DNA from 2 places in the Rhizobium sp. ERR 1071 genome. Region 2 is predicted to be linked to the other one. Evidence: predicted binding sites of a transcription regulator. Region 2 holds the regulator's gene; the other holds the start of a gene.
What was found. Region 2 encodes HrcA, which represses chaperone genes, less so after heat shock. Its sites were predicted from a motif close to GTTAGCACTCNCNNNNNGNGAGTGCTAAC; they were not measured.
Positions count from the first base shown of each region.

Region 1: groES (co-chaperone GroES) is a predicted target of HrcA. The motif match lies at 2,012-2,040, and genes of this name have one in related genera.

Region 1 is NZ_VITM01000003.1:300,259-307,879, forward strand. Features, by position in the region: gene FBZ99_RS11565 (bifunctional riboflavin kinase/FAD synthetase) at 1-809, opposite strand, end outside; gene FBZ99_RS11570 (TIGR01459 family HAD-type hydrolase) at 825-1,673, opposite strand; gene groES (co-chaperone GroES) at 2,098-2,394, shown strand; gene groL (chaperonin GroEL) at 2,470-4,110, shown strand; gene FBZ99_RS11585 (hypothetical protein) at 4,792-5,238, shown strand; gene FBZ99_RS11590 (glutathione binding-like protein) at 5,296-6,003, opposite strand; gene FBZ99_RS11595 (DoxX family protein) at 6,218-6,661, shown strand; gene hisG (ATP phosphoribosyltransferase) at 6,738-7,433, opposite strand; gene FBZ99_RS11605 (ATP phosphoribosyltransferase regulatory subunit) at 7,433-7,621, opposite strand, start outside.
Region 2 is NZ_VITM01000003.1:654,662-662,282, reverse strand. Features, by position in the region: gene hemW (radical SAM family heme chaperone HemW) at 1-1,101, opposite strand, end outside; gene rdgB (RdgB/HAM1 family non-canonical purine NTP pyrophosphatase) at 1,138-1,782, opposite strand; gene FBZ99_RS13340 (VOC family protein) at 1,794-2,210, opposite strand; gene rph (ribonuclease PH) at 2,222-2,938, opposite strand; gene hrcA (heat-inducible transcriptional repressor HrcA) at 3,111-4,199, shown strand; gene FBZ99_RS13325 (GFA family protein) at 4,222-4,656, opposite strand; gene grpE (nucleotide exchange factor GrpE) at 4,872-5,513, shown strand; gene ptsN (PTS IIA-like nitrogen regulatory protein PtsN) at 5,606-6,070, opposite strand; gene hpf (ribosome hibernation-promoting factor, HPF/YfiA family) at 6,159-6,734, opposite strand; gene rpoN (RNA polymerase factor sigma-54) at 6,985-7,621, opposite strand, start outside.

The DNA.
Region 1 (7,621 bases), 350 kb from region 2:
TCGCCGCTGAAATCGAAGACAAAGGTCTCCAGCAGCGGCGCGCCGTTATCCGTCACCGTCGGACGCCGGCCGTAGCTGGCGACGCCATCGCGGACGATACCATCGGCCGTTCGGAAGCGAACCGCATAGATGCCTGCCCTCAGCGATGACTCTGGCGGCAGCTGCATATTTGCCGTAGGGAAGCCGAGCGTGCGGCCAAGCTTCTCGCCGCCGATAACGGGCGCCTGAACGGTATAGCGATAGCCAAGCAGACCGGCGGCTTGGGCGACATCGCCTTCCGCGAGCAGCGCACGAATGCGGCTCGACGAGATGACCTCCGTGTTTTCGTCGCGGAAGGCATCGATAAGCGTCACGCCGAAACCGTTGTGACTGCCGGCATTCATGAGGAAGGCGGGGCCTCCCTGGCGATCATGGCCGAAATGGAAATCGAAGCCAGTGACAACTTCCGACGCGTGCAGCCAGTCGATCAGGATCGAGTGGACGAACTCGTCCGCCGAACGCTGCGAGAAGGTGCGATCGAAGGGATATTCGATGACCGCGTTGAAGCCGAGCGCTTCGAGGAGACGTGCTCGAAGCGGCGCAGGCGTCAGACGGAAAACAGGCTGATCGGGCTTGAAGACGGTGCGCGGATGCGGCTCGAAGGTGAGCACCAGCGCCGGCACGCCGCGCTCCCTGGCGATCTCCAGCGCACGTGTCAGCACAGACTGATGGCCGCGGTGCACACCGTCGAAATTGCCGATGGCGACCACCCCGCCCTTCAGGGCATCGGGAAGCGGCTCGCGGGTTTCGTTGCGATGGAAAACGGTCATCGACTGCCACTCTCCTCAGACAAGGCGCGGCATCCACCACTTCGGCGAGGCCTGCTCGCGCGCCAGGAAGGCGCCGAGCGCGGCCTCATCCGTATGCCCCTCGACGACATATTCGCGGGCGTGGATGCCATGGCTGATATAAAGAAGATCGAGGCCGTAATCGAGTGCGCCGCGCACGTCGGTCGGCATGCCGTCGCCGATCGCCACGACACGCGACAGCGGAAACTCGCTTTTCACCTCGCGGGCCGCCGCGATCGCGGCATCATAGATCGGCTGGTGCGGCTTGCCGGCGATGCGCGTCTGGCCACCAAGCCGCTCATAATAGGCGGCCATAGCGCCGGCGCAGGGGATCATGCGGTGGCCGCGCTCGACCACAAGATCCGGATTGGCGCAGATCAGCGGCACCTTGCGAGCCGACCAGGCCGTCAGCATGTCGGTATAATCGTCAGGTGTTTCGGTCTCGTCGTCAAAGAAACCTGTGCAGACGATGCTTTCGGCCTCGCCAGCGTCGACGCGCTGAACGTCAAGGCCTTCCAGGATGCCGATGTCACGCTCGGGGCCGAGCAGAAACACCTTTTTCGGTCCCTCGGCAATCAGCCTGCGGGTGACATCGCCCGAGGTGATGATGCGATCGTAAACGCTGTCGGGAACCCCGATCGCACGCAGCTGCTCGACGACCTTCGGAGCGACGCGTGGAGAGTTGGTGATGAGGACGACAGCAAGGCCTTCGCCGCGGGCCGCTTCGAGCGCGATGGAGGCCTCCTTGTAGGCCGTGACGCCGTTATGGAGCACGCCCCAGACATCGCAGAGCGCAACATCATAAAGTCCGCCGATGTCGCGAAAGCTCTCGATCCGTTTGCCCATGCCATCCTCGCATCAAATAAATCACGGGCTGACATCGCAAACCGGCCGGCAAATTACAAGAGCGGCATGCAAGGTTTTTGCGTCGCACAAGGCCTGAGAAGCAGACATGTGCAAGCTCGGCGAGCGGCAAGATTGCGCAGCGGAAGCAACAGCATGACGCTCTCGAAAAGGTGCGACCTGACCCTTTCTGAAGAGGGGAAAATGAGAGGAGCTTCGCAACGACGTGCTACACGCCACTGCCATGGGCGTTAATCATCCTCAAAACAAGCCGTTACGCGCCGCAAAAAATTCACAGTGCTGTCCTTGACTCGTCCGGAAGCCACCCCTAAATCACCGTCGCTAGCACTCTCCAAGGATGAGTGCTAACAAAATCCATACGGATCTCCGCTGATCCGTGAATGTCATTTGATCGAGGGATTAGACAATGGCAAGCACCAATTTCCGCCCCCTTCATGACCGCGTCGTCGTTCGCCGCGTCGAGTCGGAAGAAAAGACCAAGGGTGGCATCATCATTCCCGATACCGCCAAGGAAAAGCCGCAGGAAGGCGAAATCGTCGCCGTCGGCTCCGGCGCTCGCGATGAATCCGGCAAGGTCGTAGCACTCGACGTCAAGGTTGGCGATCGCGTTCTGTTCGGCAAGTGGTCCGGCACCGAAGTCAAGCTCAACGGCGAAGACCTTCTGATCATGAAGGAAGCCGACATCATGGGCATCATCGGCTAATCCGGCCGGTTCCCTTTATCCGATACAGCTGACGGGCCTTAAAGCCCGGAAAACGCGAATTCAGGAGTTTCAAACATGGCAGCTAAAGAAGTAAAATTCGGCCGCAGCGCCCGCGAAAAGATGCTTCGTGGCGTCGACATCCTCGCTGACGCAGTGAAGGTCACGCTCGGCCCGAAGGGTCGTAACGTCGTTATCGACAAGTCCTTCGGCGCTCCGCGCATCACCAAGGACGGCGTTTCTGTCGCCAAGGAAATCGAACTCGAAGACAAGTTCGAGAACATGGGCGCCCAGATGGTCCGCGAAGTCGCTTCGAAGACCAACGATGTCGCTGGTGACGGCACCACCACCGCAACCGTTCTTGCCCAGGCAATCGTTCGCGAAGGCGCTAAGGCTGTTGCAGCCGGCATGAACCCGATGGATCTGAAGCGCGGCATCGACCTCGCTGTTGCAGAAGTCGTCAAGGACCTGCTCGCCAAGGCCAAGAAGATCAACACTTCGGAAGAAGTTGCCCAGGTCGGCACGATCTCCGCAAACGGCGAAAAGCAGATCGGTCTCGATATTGCCGAAGCCATGCAGAAGGTCGGCAACGAAGGCGTCATCACGGTTGAAGAAGCCAAGACCGCCGAAACCGAACTCGAAGTCGTCGAAGGCATGCAGTTCGACCGTGGCTACCTCAGCCCCTACTTCGTAACCAACCCGGAAAAGATGGTGGCCGACCTCGAAGACGCCTTCATCCTCCTGCACGAGAAGAAGCTCTCGAACCTGCAGGCCATGCTCCCGGTTCTCGAAGCCGTCGTTCAGACCGGCAAGCCGCTCCTCATCATCGCTGAGGACGTCGAAGGCGAAGCGCTTGCGACCCTCGTCGTCAACAAGCTGCGTGGCGGCCTGAAGATCGCTGCTGTCAAGGCTCCGGGCTTCGGCGATCGCCGTAAGGCCATGCTGGAAGACATCGCCATCCTGACGGGCGGCACTGTCATCTCCGAAGATCTCGGCATCAAGCTCGAGTCTGTCACCCTCGACATGCTCGGCCGCGCCAAGAAGGTTTCGATCTCCAAGGAAAACACCACGATCGTCGACGGCGCTGGCGCCAAGTCCGACATCGAAGGCCGTGTTGCCCAGATCAAGGCCCAGATCGAAGAAACCACCTCTGACTACGACCGCGAAAAGCTGCAGGAACGCCTTGCCAAGCTCGCTGGCGGCGTTGCCGTTATCCGCGTTGGCGGCTCGACGGAAATCGAAGTCAAGGAAAAGAAGGACCGCATCGACGACGCTCTGAACGCGACGCGCGCTGCCGTTCAGGAAGGCATCGTACCGGGCGGCGGTACCGCTCTGCTGCGTTCTTCCGTCAAGATCTCGGTCAAGGGCGAAAACGAAGACCAGGAAGCCGGCATCAACATCGTTCGCCGCGCTCTGCAGTCCCCGGCTCGCCAGATCGCTGAAAACGCTGGTGACGAAGCTTCGATCGTTGTCGGCAAGATCCTCGACAAGAACGAAGACAACTGGGGCTACAATGCTCAGACGGGCGTCTACGGCGATATGATCGCCATGGGCATCGTCGACCCGGTCAAGGTCGTTCGCACGGCTCTGCAGGATGCAGCTTCGGTTGCTTCGCTGCTGATCACCACCGAAGCCATGATCGCCGAACTGCCGAAGAAGGATGCCCCTGCTGGCATGCCGGGCGGCATGGGTGGCATGGGCGGCATGGACATGATGTGATAGGCCAACAGGCCTAATCGCAGGAATGTCCATAAAGCTTCGCCCATGCACTTTAGTGCTTCAGGCCGCCAAGCGGCCTGAAGTGGCGGCATGGACATGATGTGATAGGCCAACAGGCCTAATCGCAGGAATGTCCATAAAGCTTCGCCCATGCATTTTAGTGCTTCAGGCCGCCAAGCGGCCTGAAGTGGCGGCATGGACATGATGTGATAGGCCAACGCCTGTTGCGATTGTTCAATCCGACATCCGGAATTGATGAAGGGCGGCCCTCGGGTCGCCCTTTTTAATTGTGCCGAAACTGCACAACTGCAATTCCTGCAAGATTCTATCGTGTTGCAAATTTTGCAACTTGCCCATTGCTGTTTTCGAAAAAGCCCCTATAACTCGCAGCGCAGCGATTTTGGAGAGTTAGCTGCAATACACGTAATTTTTACTTCTTTTGGACAGGCTTAATCTGCGGCTTGGCATGATCATAACCTTGCGCGCTGGCGCTGTCCTGATTTATTACTTGAAATGACTTCATAAACTGGAACGCCATCCCGAAAAGCATTGTCGACAGCGAAGCAGCGGAGGCACGCCTCGGCCATAAGCTGCGGCGCAAAATGCAGGGGGACCTTCCATCCGGGGAAATACGGAATTGAAGTGAGGCGCGGGAAACCATGCGCTCTTGTGGGGATCATCTTGTTCAAGATTGCCAAAGCCAATTTTTCCGCACCATTTGCTCCCGGCTCGCTGGAGTTCGAAGGCCATAACCCCGATCTTCTGGCACAATTCTGTGTTTCCGAGGGATGGACCGGCGATCTTTCAAGCGGCATCATCAAACTTGGGCAGTGGAGCACGATGCTGCACGGGCTGAGCTCCTCGGAATGTGGCTTGCTGAGCCTCATGCATTGCTATGATCCGCACGATCGAGCGCGTATCCTCGATCTCTTCGAGCAGGCGGCAACCGCAAACTCTTCTTTCTGTTATTCCACGACGACGCTCGGCACCGGCGGCCATCGCCAGCCGGTCTTTTGCGTTGGCGAATCCGTTGCCGCCGACAAGCAACGTGCCGGCAGCATGGTCGGCGTCTTCCTGTTTCCACGCTTCAAGCTGGAACCGGGCAGCCAGCTCGCCACCCGGCAGTAAACCGCTGTCGATGATGGTCGGGTGAGTTCGCCTGACCCGTTACTTGGTTCAACCTGATCAATCCCGCTTGGGAATGCTGAGACCACGCTGGCTTGCCGGGCGCGCAAGGGCTCGCTCCAGCCAGGCCATGACCGAGGGGAAACTTTCGAACTCCAGAACCTCGCGGCCGCCATAGAAGACGTCGACGCCGCGGACCCAAGGGAAAGTGGTGATGTCGGCGATGGTGTATTCATCGCCCATGATCCATTCGCGTCCCTGCAGGCGGCTCTCCAGAACGCCGAGAAGGCGCTTGGCCTCGTCGCGATAACGCTCGACCGGATAGGGGTTATTGGCGACCTTTTCGGCAGCGAATTTGAAGAAATGGCCGAACTGCCCGAACATCGGACCGACGCCGGCCATCTGGAAGAAAACCCATTCCAGCGTTTCGTAACGCCTAGCTGCGTCGCTTGGCATGAGCTTGCCGGTCTTCTCCGCCAGATAGACCAGGATCGCGCCGGATTCGAACAGACCGATCGGCTTGCCGCCGGGACCATTGGGATCGATGATTGCCGGAATGCGGCCATTCGGATTCAGCGAAACGAATTCAGGAGACTTCTGGTCGTTGGTGCCGAAGGAGATCAGATGCGGCTCATAGGGCAGACCAAGCTCTTCCAGCGCGATCGACACCTTGACGCCGTTCGGCGTCGGCAGCGAGTAGAGCTGGATAATATCCGGATTGCTGGCAGGCCAGCGTTTCGTGATCGGAAAGGACGACAGATCGGCCATGGGCTTGCTCCTGAAGGCTATGATTTGACAACTGATTTGCCGCCACAATAGCCGATAGGGCTTGTATGGGAAGTGTTATCTCAGCGGCCCATTGTTCAATGATTGTGAACTAATTGTGCGCAGTTGTTTATCTTTCCAACCTCCCAAAAATCACGAATATCTGTCTCCAGAAATTGTCGCCACCCGATCCCGAGTGAATTTACTGGAGACTGTCATGTCCAATACCAACAACGTCATCATTCTTGTGGCGCGCATCCTGCTCGCCTTCATGTTCATCTTTGCCGGCTTCGGCAAGCTGACCGATCCTGCAGGTACCGCCGGCATGATTGCCGGCGCCGGTATGCCTGCCGCAACGCTGCTTACCTATCTTGCCGGCGCGTTTGAATTCGTCACCGGCGTCTGCGTCCTCATCGGCTTCCAGGTCCGTATCGTCGGCTGGCTTCTTGCCCTCTTCTGTGTCTTCACCGGCGTCGTCTTCCACCTGCCGACCGTCAATGTTCCGGACTTCCCGGCTGCCGCCAACGGCTGGATCAACGGCCTAAACTTCGTGAACTTCCTGAAGAACATCACGCTCGCCGGCGCCTACATCATGCTCGCCACCAACGGCGCAGGCGTCTACTCGGTCGACGCACGCCGCGGTGCCTACGCAGCCGCCTGATTGCTGCATATTTCCCAAGAAAAAAGGCCCGCCGGAATTCCGGCGGGCCTTTTCGCATGAATAGGAAATTGGAAAATCAGAGCGCGCTGCGCACGGCAGATATGATGCGCTCAACCATCGGATCGCCATTGTGGCTCTCCTTGCGGGCACGCACCAGACACGCCTCAGAGCGCAGGATGACGCCATCCGACAGGACCTTCAGATGGTTCGCCTTAAGCGTCGAGCCGGTGGAGGTGATGTCGACGATGATGTCGGCCGAGCCGGCAGCGGGTGCCCCTTCCGTCGCACCGAGACTTTCGACGATGCGATAGAGCTGAATGCCATGCTGGCTGGAGAAGAACTGCTGCGTCAGCCGCCAGTATTTGGTCGCGACCGTCAGCCTGCGGCCGTGACGAGCGCGGAAATCGGCGGCGACATCGCCGAGATCGGCCATCGTGTCGACATCGAGCCAGATATCCGGCACGGCGACGACGACATCGGCATGGCCGAAGCCGAGCCTGGCGCAGAATTCGACGCGGCGATCAGCCTCCGCCATGCCCTCGCGCACGAGGTCTTCGCCGGTGATGCCGAAATCGACGCTGCCATTGCCGATCTCTCGCGAGATTTCCGAGGCCGACAGGAAGGCGATCTCGACACCTTCAAAGCCTTCGACACGGCCGCGATAGGAACGGTCATTGCCGACGGCGACGATCGGCATGCCGGCGCGCTCGAAGATCGCGGCGCAATCGTCCTTCATCCGGCCCTTTGAAGGAATCGCTATCGTAATGGTCATCAGGCTGCCCTCACGGTTTCGATACGGTCGAGCCAGAGCGCGAAGCCGACAGCCGGGATATGGTCCTTGGCACCGAGCAGGGTCATCAACCGGTCGAAGCGGCCGCCGCCGGCCAGCACCGCGCTCGACCCTTCCACCGTCACCTCGAAGACGAGACCGGTATAGTAGTCGAGCGGACGACCGAAGGC
Region 2 (7,621 bases):
GATCCGCTCTATGAAACCGTGTTCCAGTAAAAACGCCTCGCGTTGCGGGTCGGGATCGCGGCCGGAAAGCTGCTGCCAGCGGGCGAGATCGACGCCCTCCCGCAGCCGCAGGCCCATCAGCAGCAATTCGTCGGCCTGTTCATCAAACCCAAGCATTTCCTGGTCGACCATGCCGTGCCCGTCCCGCTCGACCATCTCGAGCCAGCTCTCAGGCTTGCGCTCGGTCGCGGTCGCCAGCTTCTGCGGGCCTCTGGTAAGGCGGCCGTGGGCGCCGGGGCCGATGCCTGCATAGTCTCCGTAGCGCCAATAGGTGAGATTGTGCCGGCTCTCGGCGCCGGGGCGCGCGTGATTGGAGACCTCATAGGCCGGCATGCCCTCGCGCTCGGTGATTTCCTGCGTCGCTTCATAAAGCAGCGCCGACTGATCGCCATCGGGCACGATCAGCTTTCCGGCCTTGTGAAGGCCGTAGAAGGGCGTGCCTTCCTCGATCGTCAGCTGATAGAGCGAGAGGTGATCGACCGCATAGGAGATTGCCTCTTTTAGCTCGCGCTCCCATTCCTCGACGGTCTGGTTGGGGCGGGCATAAATGAGGTCGAAGGACATACGCGGAAAGATCTCGCGCGCCAGCCTAATCGCCTTCAGCGCATCGGCGACATCGTGCAGACGTCCGAGGAATTTCAGGTCGCGGTCGTTCAGCGCCTGCACGCCCATCGATACGCGATTGACGCCAGCGGCGCGATAGCCGCGAAAGCGCTCGGCCTCGACGCTCGAGGGATTGGCTTCCATGGTGATCTCGATACCGTCGGGCACATGCCATGTCCTAGCAATGCCATCGAGCACCGCGCCCACCGTTTCCGGCTTCATCAGCGAAGGCGTGCCGCCGCCGAGGAAGACGCTTGTCACTGTCTTCGGGCCGCTGATCATGCGCATCGTCGCCATTTCCTTCAGAAAGGCGGCAGCAAAGCGCTCCTGATCAACAGGCTGATGGCGGACATGGCTGTTGAAATCGCAGTAGGGACACTTGGCCGCGCAGAAGGGCCAATGCACATAGACGCCGAAACCGGGTTCGCCGGTATCGGGCAGCAATTGCGCCCCGTGCATCAGATCTTGTGTGTCCACGATTTCCACGGGATTAGCTTACGCCTCCAGGCAGGTTTCGACAAAGATCTTGAAGGCGCGGGCGCGGTGCGACAGCGCCTGCTCGTCGCCGGGCTTCCAGCCATGCTTTTGCTCGGCGCTCATTTCGCCGAATGTGGTCTGGTATCCCTCCGGCTGGAAGACCGGGTCGTAGCCGAAGCCTTGGCTGCCGCGCGGCGGCCAGACGACCGTGCCTTCCACTTCGCCGCGGAAAAGCTCGGTATGTCCATCGGGCCAGGCAAGGCAGAGCACGCTGACGAAGCGGGCCGTGCGGCTCTCCGGCGTGGTGGCGCCGGCCTTTTCCAGGGCGGTTTCGACCTTCCGCATGGCCATGGCGAAGTCACGCGTCCCGTCAGCCGTCTCCGCCCAATTGGCCGTATAGACGCCGGGATCGCCGCCGAGTGCATCGATAACCAGACCGGAATCGTCCGAGAGTGCCGGCAGGCCGGAGGCATTGGCGGAGGCCAGCGCCTTGATCGTCGCATTTTCTTCGAAGGTCGTGCCCGTTTCGTCCGGTTCGATGAAGTTGAGATCGGCGGCGGACTTGGCGGTAAAGCCGAGCGGCCCGATCAGATCGCGGATTTCCTGGATCTTGCCGGCATTGTGGCTGGCGACGACGATAGTCTTAGTATCGAGCTTGCGCATGTGCTGTCCTGTCATAGGCCCCAGATGCGGGGTTCGGCGCATTCCAGACTGTTGCCGGCCGGATCGCGGAAATAGATCGAACGGCCGCCATTCGGCCAGTGAAAATCGGCTTCGATATCGACACCGGCAGCCTTCAGCTTCTCGGCCATGGCCTCGATATCGTTGCCATCGACACGGAAGCAAACGTGACCATGACCCTTAGTCCCATGCGGCGGCACGGGCAGGGCGCCCGGCTCGTGCGGCTTGACCGTTTCTTCACTGTTGAAGATCAGGAGCACACCCGGCCCGCAGCGATAGAAGACGTGGCGGTTGCCGCCTCGCGATATCTTTTCCAAGCCGAGTATGCCGCCATAAAAGGCTTCGACGGCATCGAGATCGTCTGCATAGAGGGCAGTTTCAAGAATGCCTGCGAGGGCCGGGTCAGCCATTCAAGATATCCTCAGGCGATGGCCTGCTTCTGCAGCTCCACCAGTTCGGCAATGCCGTTCTTGGCCAGATGCATCAGCGTGGCGAATTCCTCTTCGCTGAAGGGCGCGCCCTCAGCCGTTCCCTGGATCTCGACGATGCCGCCCTTGCCGGTCATGACGAAATTGGCGTCGGTCTCAGCCGAGGAATCCTCGAGATAATCGAGATCGATGACAGGCTGATCGGCAAAGATACCGCAGGAGATGGCGGCGATGTGATCCTTCAGCACGCGCTCGACCTTGACCATGTTGCGGCTTTCCATCCACTTCAGGCAGTCGTAGAGCGCGATCCAGCCCCCGGTGATCGAGGCCGTGCGTGTGCCGCCATCCGCTTGGATGACGTCGCAGTCAACGGTGATCTGGCGTTCGCCCAGTTCCTTGAGGTCGACGACGGCGCGCAGCGAACGGCCGATGAGGCGCTGGATTTCCTGCGTGCGGCCCCCCTGCTTGCCGGCGGCGGCTTCGCGCTTCATGCGCTCGCCGGTCGCGCGCGGCAGCATGCCATATTCGGCCGTGACCCAGCCCTTGCCGCTGTTGCGCAGCCATGGCGGCGTCTTGTCTTCCAGGCTTGCCGTGCAGAGCACATGCGTATCGCCGAATTTTACCAGGCAGGAGCCTTCCGCATGCTTGGAAAAATTGCGCTCGAACGACACCTTGCGCATCTGGTCGGTTTTTCTGCCTGAAGGCCTCATTCCACTCTCCTGAATGTTCGTTGACCGCTTCTACGACCCGCAGGCCGCTTTTGCAAAGGAAAAGCAGGCCGGAAAGACGCTCGGCGGCGGCGGCGACATTTTTCCCTTTTGCCATTGCTAACTGAATGATTATATTTTGCCTAAGGCTCAACGGAATGGATCTGACAGCGAAATGGTATTCACGACATCGTCGGTCTCGGATGTCATTGCTGCACTGGACGAACGCTCCAAGGAAATCTTCCGCCGCATCGTCGAAGGCTATCTCGAAAACGGCGAGCCGCTGGGTTCGCGCAATCTCTCGCGCCTGCTGCCCATGTCGCTGTCGCCGGCTTCCGTGCGCAATGTCATGAGCGATCTGGAGGAGCTGGGACTCATCTATTCGCCGCATGTGAGCGCCGGGCGCTTGCCGACTCAGGTCGGTCTGCGCTTCTTCGTCGATGCTTTCATGCAGGTCGGGGATCTCTCCGCCGAGGATCGAGCCAATATCGATCGGCAGGTGCGCGGCGGCAATCGTGACCAGCCGGTGGAATCGATGATGTCGGAAGCAAGCCGGGTGCTATCGGGCATTTCGCGCGGTGCCGGGCTCGTCATTACCTCCAAGAGCGATCCCGTTCTCAAGCATGTGGAATTTATCCGGCTGGAGCCGACCAAGGCGCTCGCCGTGCTCGTCGGCGAGCACGATCAGGTCGAAAACCGCATCATCGAGCTGCCGGCCGGCACGACCTCGTCGCAGCTGACGGAGGCCGCCAACTTCCTCAACGCCCATATGACCGGCCAGACGATGCCGGAATTGCGGCGGCAATTGCAGAGCCTCAAGGAAAGCGTGCGCCAGGAGCTGGACAGCCTGTCACATCAGCTGGTTGAGCGCGGTATTGCCGTATGGTCCGGTGGCGATGACGACGGCAAGCCGACGCAGCTGATCGTGCGCGGCCACTCCAACCTGCTGGCCGAAATCGGCGGCGCGGAGGATCTGGATCGCCTGCGCCTCCTCTTCGATGATCTCGAAAAGAAGGACAGCCTCATCGAGATCCTCAATCTTGCCGAGAGCGGACCGGGCGTGCGCATCTTCATCGGCTCGGAAAACAAGCTCTTCTCACTGTCCGGCTCCTCGCTCATCGTCGCACCCTATCGCGACGAGGACGATCGCATCGTCGGCGCGGTCGGCGTTATCGGCCCGACGCGGCTGAATTATGCGCGCATCGTGCCCATGGTCGATTATACCGCTCAGCTGATTTCGCGGCTGTCCCGGCCTGGAATCTGAGGAGCGGATTTAGCTGCTGCGGTCAATCGGGAAGCAAAGTTCCAGATCCGCCCATCTCGGCTGGAAAGTCCTTCTGCTTTGGCAGCCCGTCTCTCAGATGCAGCACTGTCGTCTCGTAGTTGACATGCATGCCAGGCTGAAAATCGAGGTCGGGAAGGACCGCTGCATAGACGTCCGTGACGCCCCACGGCGGATGCTCGGTCAAAAGATGGCCGCCGCAGACCGTGCACCACTTGCGCACGCTCTTTTCGGTTTTCTGATAACTGCCGATTTTGTCCGTGCCCTTGGTGATGTGAACGGCTTCCGGCGGCCAGAGCGAGAAGGCATTGACCGGCCCTGCCGACCATTCCCGACAGGAGTCGCAATGACAGTAACCCATCGCCATTGGCTCGCCATCGACTGCGATTTCCACCGCGCCACAGAAACACTTGCCTGAAAGGGATTTGCCATTAGACATTGATGTCACCTCACGCTGTGCTGAGACGCAGTTCAGCATACCACCAGGAAGGAGGGCTGAACAGTCGACGTCTTGAACAGCGTCCGGGAGCGGCGAGCCGTATTGCCGCCGCCGCAAAGCCAGGATTTGGCTGTTCTTCTCGACAAAGCCTTGATTTTTTCCGGCCAAACCTCGATATCGGGCACATCCAAAGACCAAGCAATTCGGAGACCGTCATGACCGACGAAACAACAAAAACCGGACCTGACGCCACGGCGGCTGACACGTCAGCGGATTTCGCGCAGGATGCAGCGGAAACCGTTGATGCAGCCGAGCCGTCTCAGCCAGATCCGGTTGAGCTGCTGAAGGCCGAGAACGGCGAACTGCGTGATCGCTACCTTCGCCTTGCTGCCGAGATGGACAACCTCCGTCGCCGCACCGAGCGCGACGTGAAGGATGCAAAGTCCTATTCCGTGGCAAGCTTTGCCCGCGACATGCTCTCGGTGGCCGACAACCTGCGCCGCACGCTGGATGCCATTCCGGCCGACGCCCGTGATGGCGCCGATGCCGGCCTGAAGACGCTGATCGAAGGTGTCGAGATGACCGAGCGTTCAATGCTCTCGGCCCTTGAGCGTCACGGTGTGCGTCAGCTCGAGCCGATCGGGCAGAAGTTCGATCCCAATTTCCATCAGGCCATGTTCGAAGTGCCGAACCCGGAAGTGCCGAACAACACTGTCGTCCAGGTGGTGCAGGCCGGTTTCGTCATCGGCGACCGCGTTCTGCGCCCGGCCATGGTCGGCGTCGCCAAGGGTGGCCCGAAGATCGTCGAAAATGCCGAGCAGGGCGCCAACAGCCCGCTGGACGAGAAAGACGCCTGATCTTTTTTGGCAACGCCAATAAAAGAAGAGAGCCGGACGATCTCGGATCATCCGGCTCTTATTTTTGCCTTGGTCCAGTGTAATCCAAGCGGTTAGGCGGCGTTGGATGCCTGCTCTTCGTTGAGGAAGGCGTAGATGGCGGTGGCGGAATCGGTGGCGCGGAGCTTCGCGACGAGATCCTGGTCCCGCAGAACGCGGGCGATGCGCGAGAGCGCCTTCAGGTGGTCCGCGCCGGCACCTTCAGGTGCGAGCAGCAGGAAGACGAGATCGACAGGCTGGTCGTCCAGCGCCTCGAAATCGACGGGCGCTTCAAGGCGCGCGAAAATGCCGGCGATGGACTTGATGCTGGCAAGCTTGCCGTGGGGAATGGCGATACCGTTGCCGACGCCGGTGGAGCCGAGGCGCTCGCGCTGCAGCACGACGTCGAAGATTTCGCGCTCGGGCAGTCCGGTGAGCTTGGAGGCTTTGGCGGCCAGCTCCTGAAGCAGTTGTTTTTTGGAATTTGCCTTCAAGGCGGGGATGATCGCATCTTGCTGTAGCAAATCTGCCAATGCCATTCTCTTTATCCTTCGTGTCGCCGAGAACCGATGACGGGCAAGCGGCGGCCAGCTGCGATGATGCGCAGCCGCCGCTTATCTTCTATTCTCAGCCTTTGATATTGGCTGCGTCGATCCAGCCAATGTTGCCGTCCTGACGGCGATAGACGATGTTCAAGTGTTCGTTGCCGGGGCTGCGGAAGAGCAACAGCGGCTCGTCGGTCATGTCGAGCGCCATCACGGCGGTCGCCACCGACATGGTTTTCAGTTGTTTCGTGCTCTCTGCGACGATTGCCGGCGCGAAGTCGGCAGGGATCTCCTCGTCGTCATCGGGAACGCCGTCCATGACGGTATAGGCGACTTCCGCCTGACCGTTCACGTGGTTGCCTGCCTGATGGTCCTTGAGTTTGCGCTTGTAACGACGCAGACGCTTTTCGATGCGCTCGGAGGCAGCGTCGAAAGCAAGCTGCGGATCCATGGCTTCGCCGGCAGCATGCAATACGACACCGCTATCGAGGTGAAGCTTGCAATCGGCCGCAAAACGCGAACTGGACTTCTGCACAGTTACCTGACCCGAATACCCCCCGTCGAAGTATTTGGTCACGGCCATACCGATCTGGTCCTCGATCCGCTGACGGAAGGAGTCGCCAATTTCCATATGTTTACCGGAGACACGCACACTCATGGAGTTTCCCTTCTTGTAGTGGTTATTGCGCGTATCAGTTTACGCCAAGCCTCAAGCTCATCCAAGCACTTCACGCAGTCAAAGGCAAATTGCGTATATCGACCGCCTTTTGGATGGTGGGGATAAGTTTCATGGTCGTGCTGTCCTGCAGCGATTGCGGCGGGCTTCTAGCCCTGCCTCATACGAAAGTCAACTGCATCTTAACGGACCGTTAGGAGTTTGACATCCGGTGGTTGAAGGTTGCCGGCCGTCAGAAACCAGAAACTTTGGCTAGAGCCCGCTTCTCTCGGCGCCGTTGCACGGAGGAGGGGATGTTCATGGCTTCGCGGTACTTTGCAACCGTGCGGCGAGCAAGCTCTATCCCGCCCTTCTTCAGCGTATCGACGATATCGTCGTCGGAGAGGACCGCATCCGGGCTCTCGTTCGAGATCAGCAGACGGATCTTGTGGCGCACGGCCTCTGCAGAATGGCTGTCTCCGCCCTCGACGGCGCCGATCGAAACCGTGAAGAAATATTTGAGCTCGAACAGCCCGCGTGGCGTCAGCATGTACTTGTTCGAGGTCACGCGGCTGACCGTCGATTCATGCATCTTGATGGCATCCGCCACGGTTTTCAGGTTGAGCGGCCGCAGATGGTCGACGCCATGCAGTAGGAACGCGTCCTGTTGCCGCACGATCTCGCTTGCCACCTTCATGATCGTCTTGGCGCGCTGGTCCAGGCTGCGGGTCAACCAGTTGGCATTCTGCAGGCATTCCGAAAGAAAGGCATGGTCCTGGCTGGTCTTGGAGACGGAGGCGAAATAGGACTGGCTCACCAATACCCGCGGCAGCGCATCGGGATTGAGTTCTACCAGCCAGCTACCGTCCGCAGAGGGACGCACGACGATA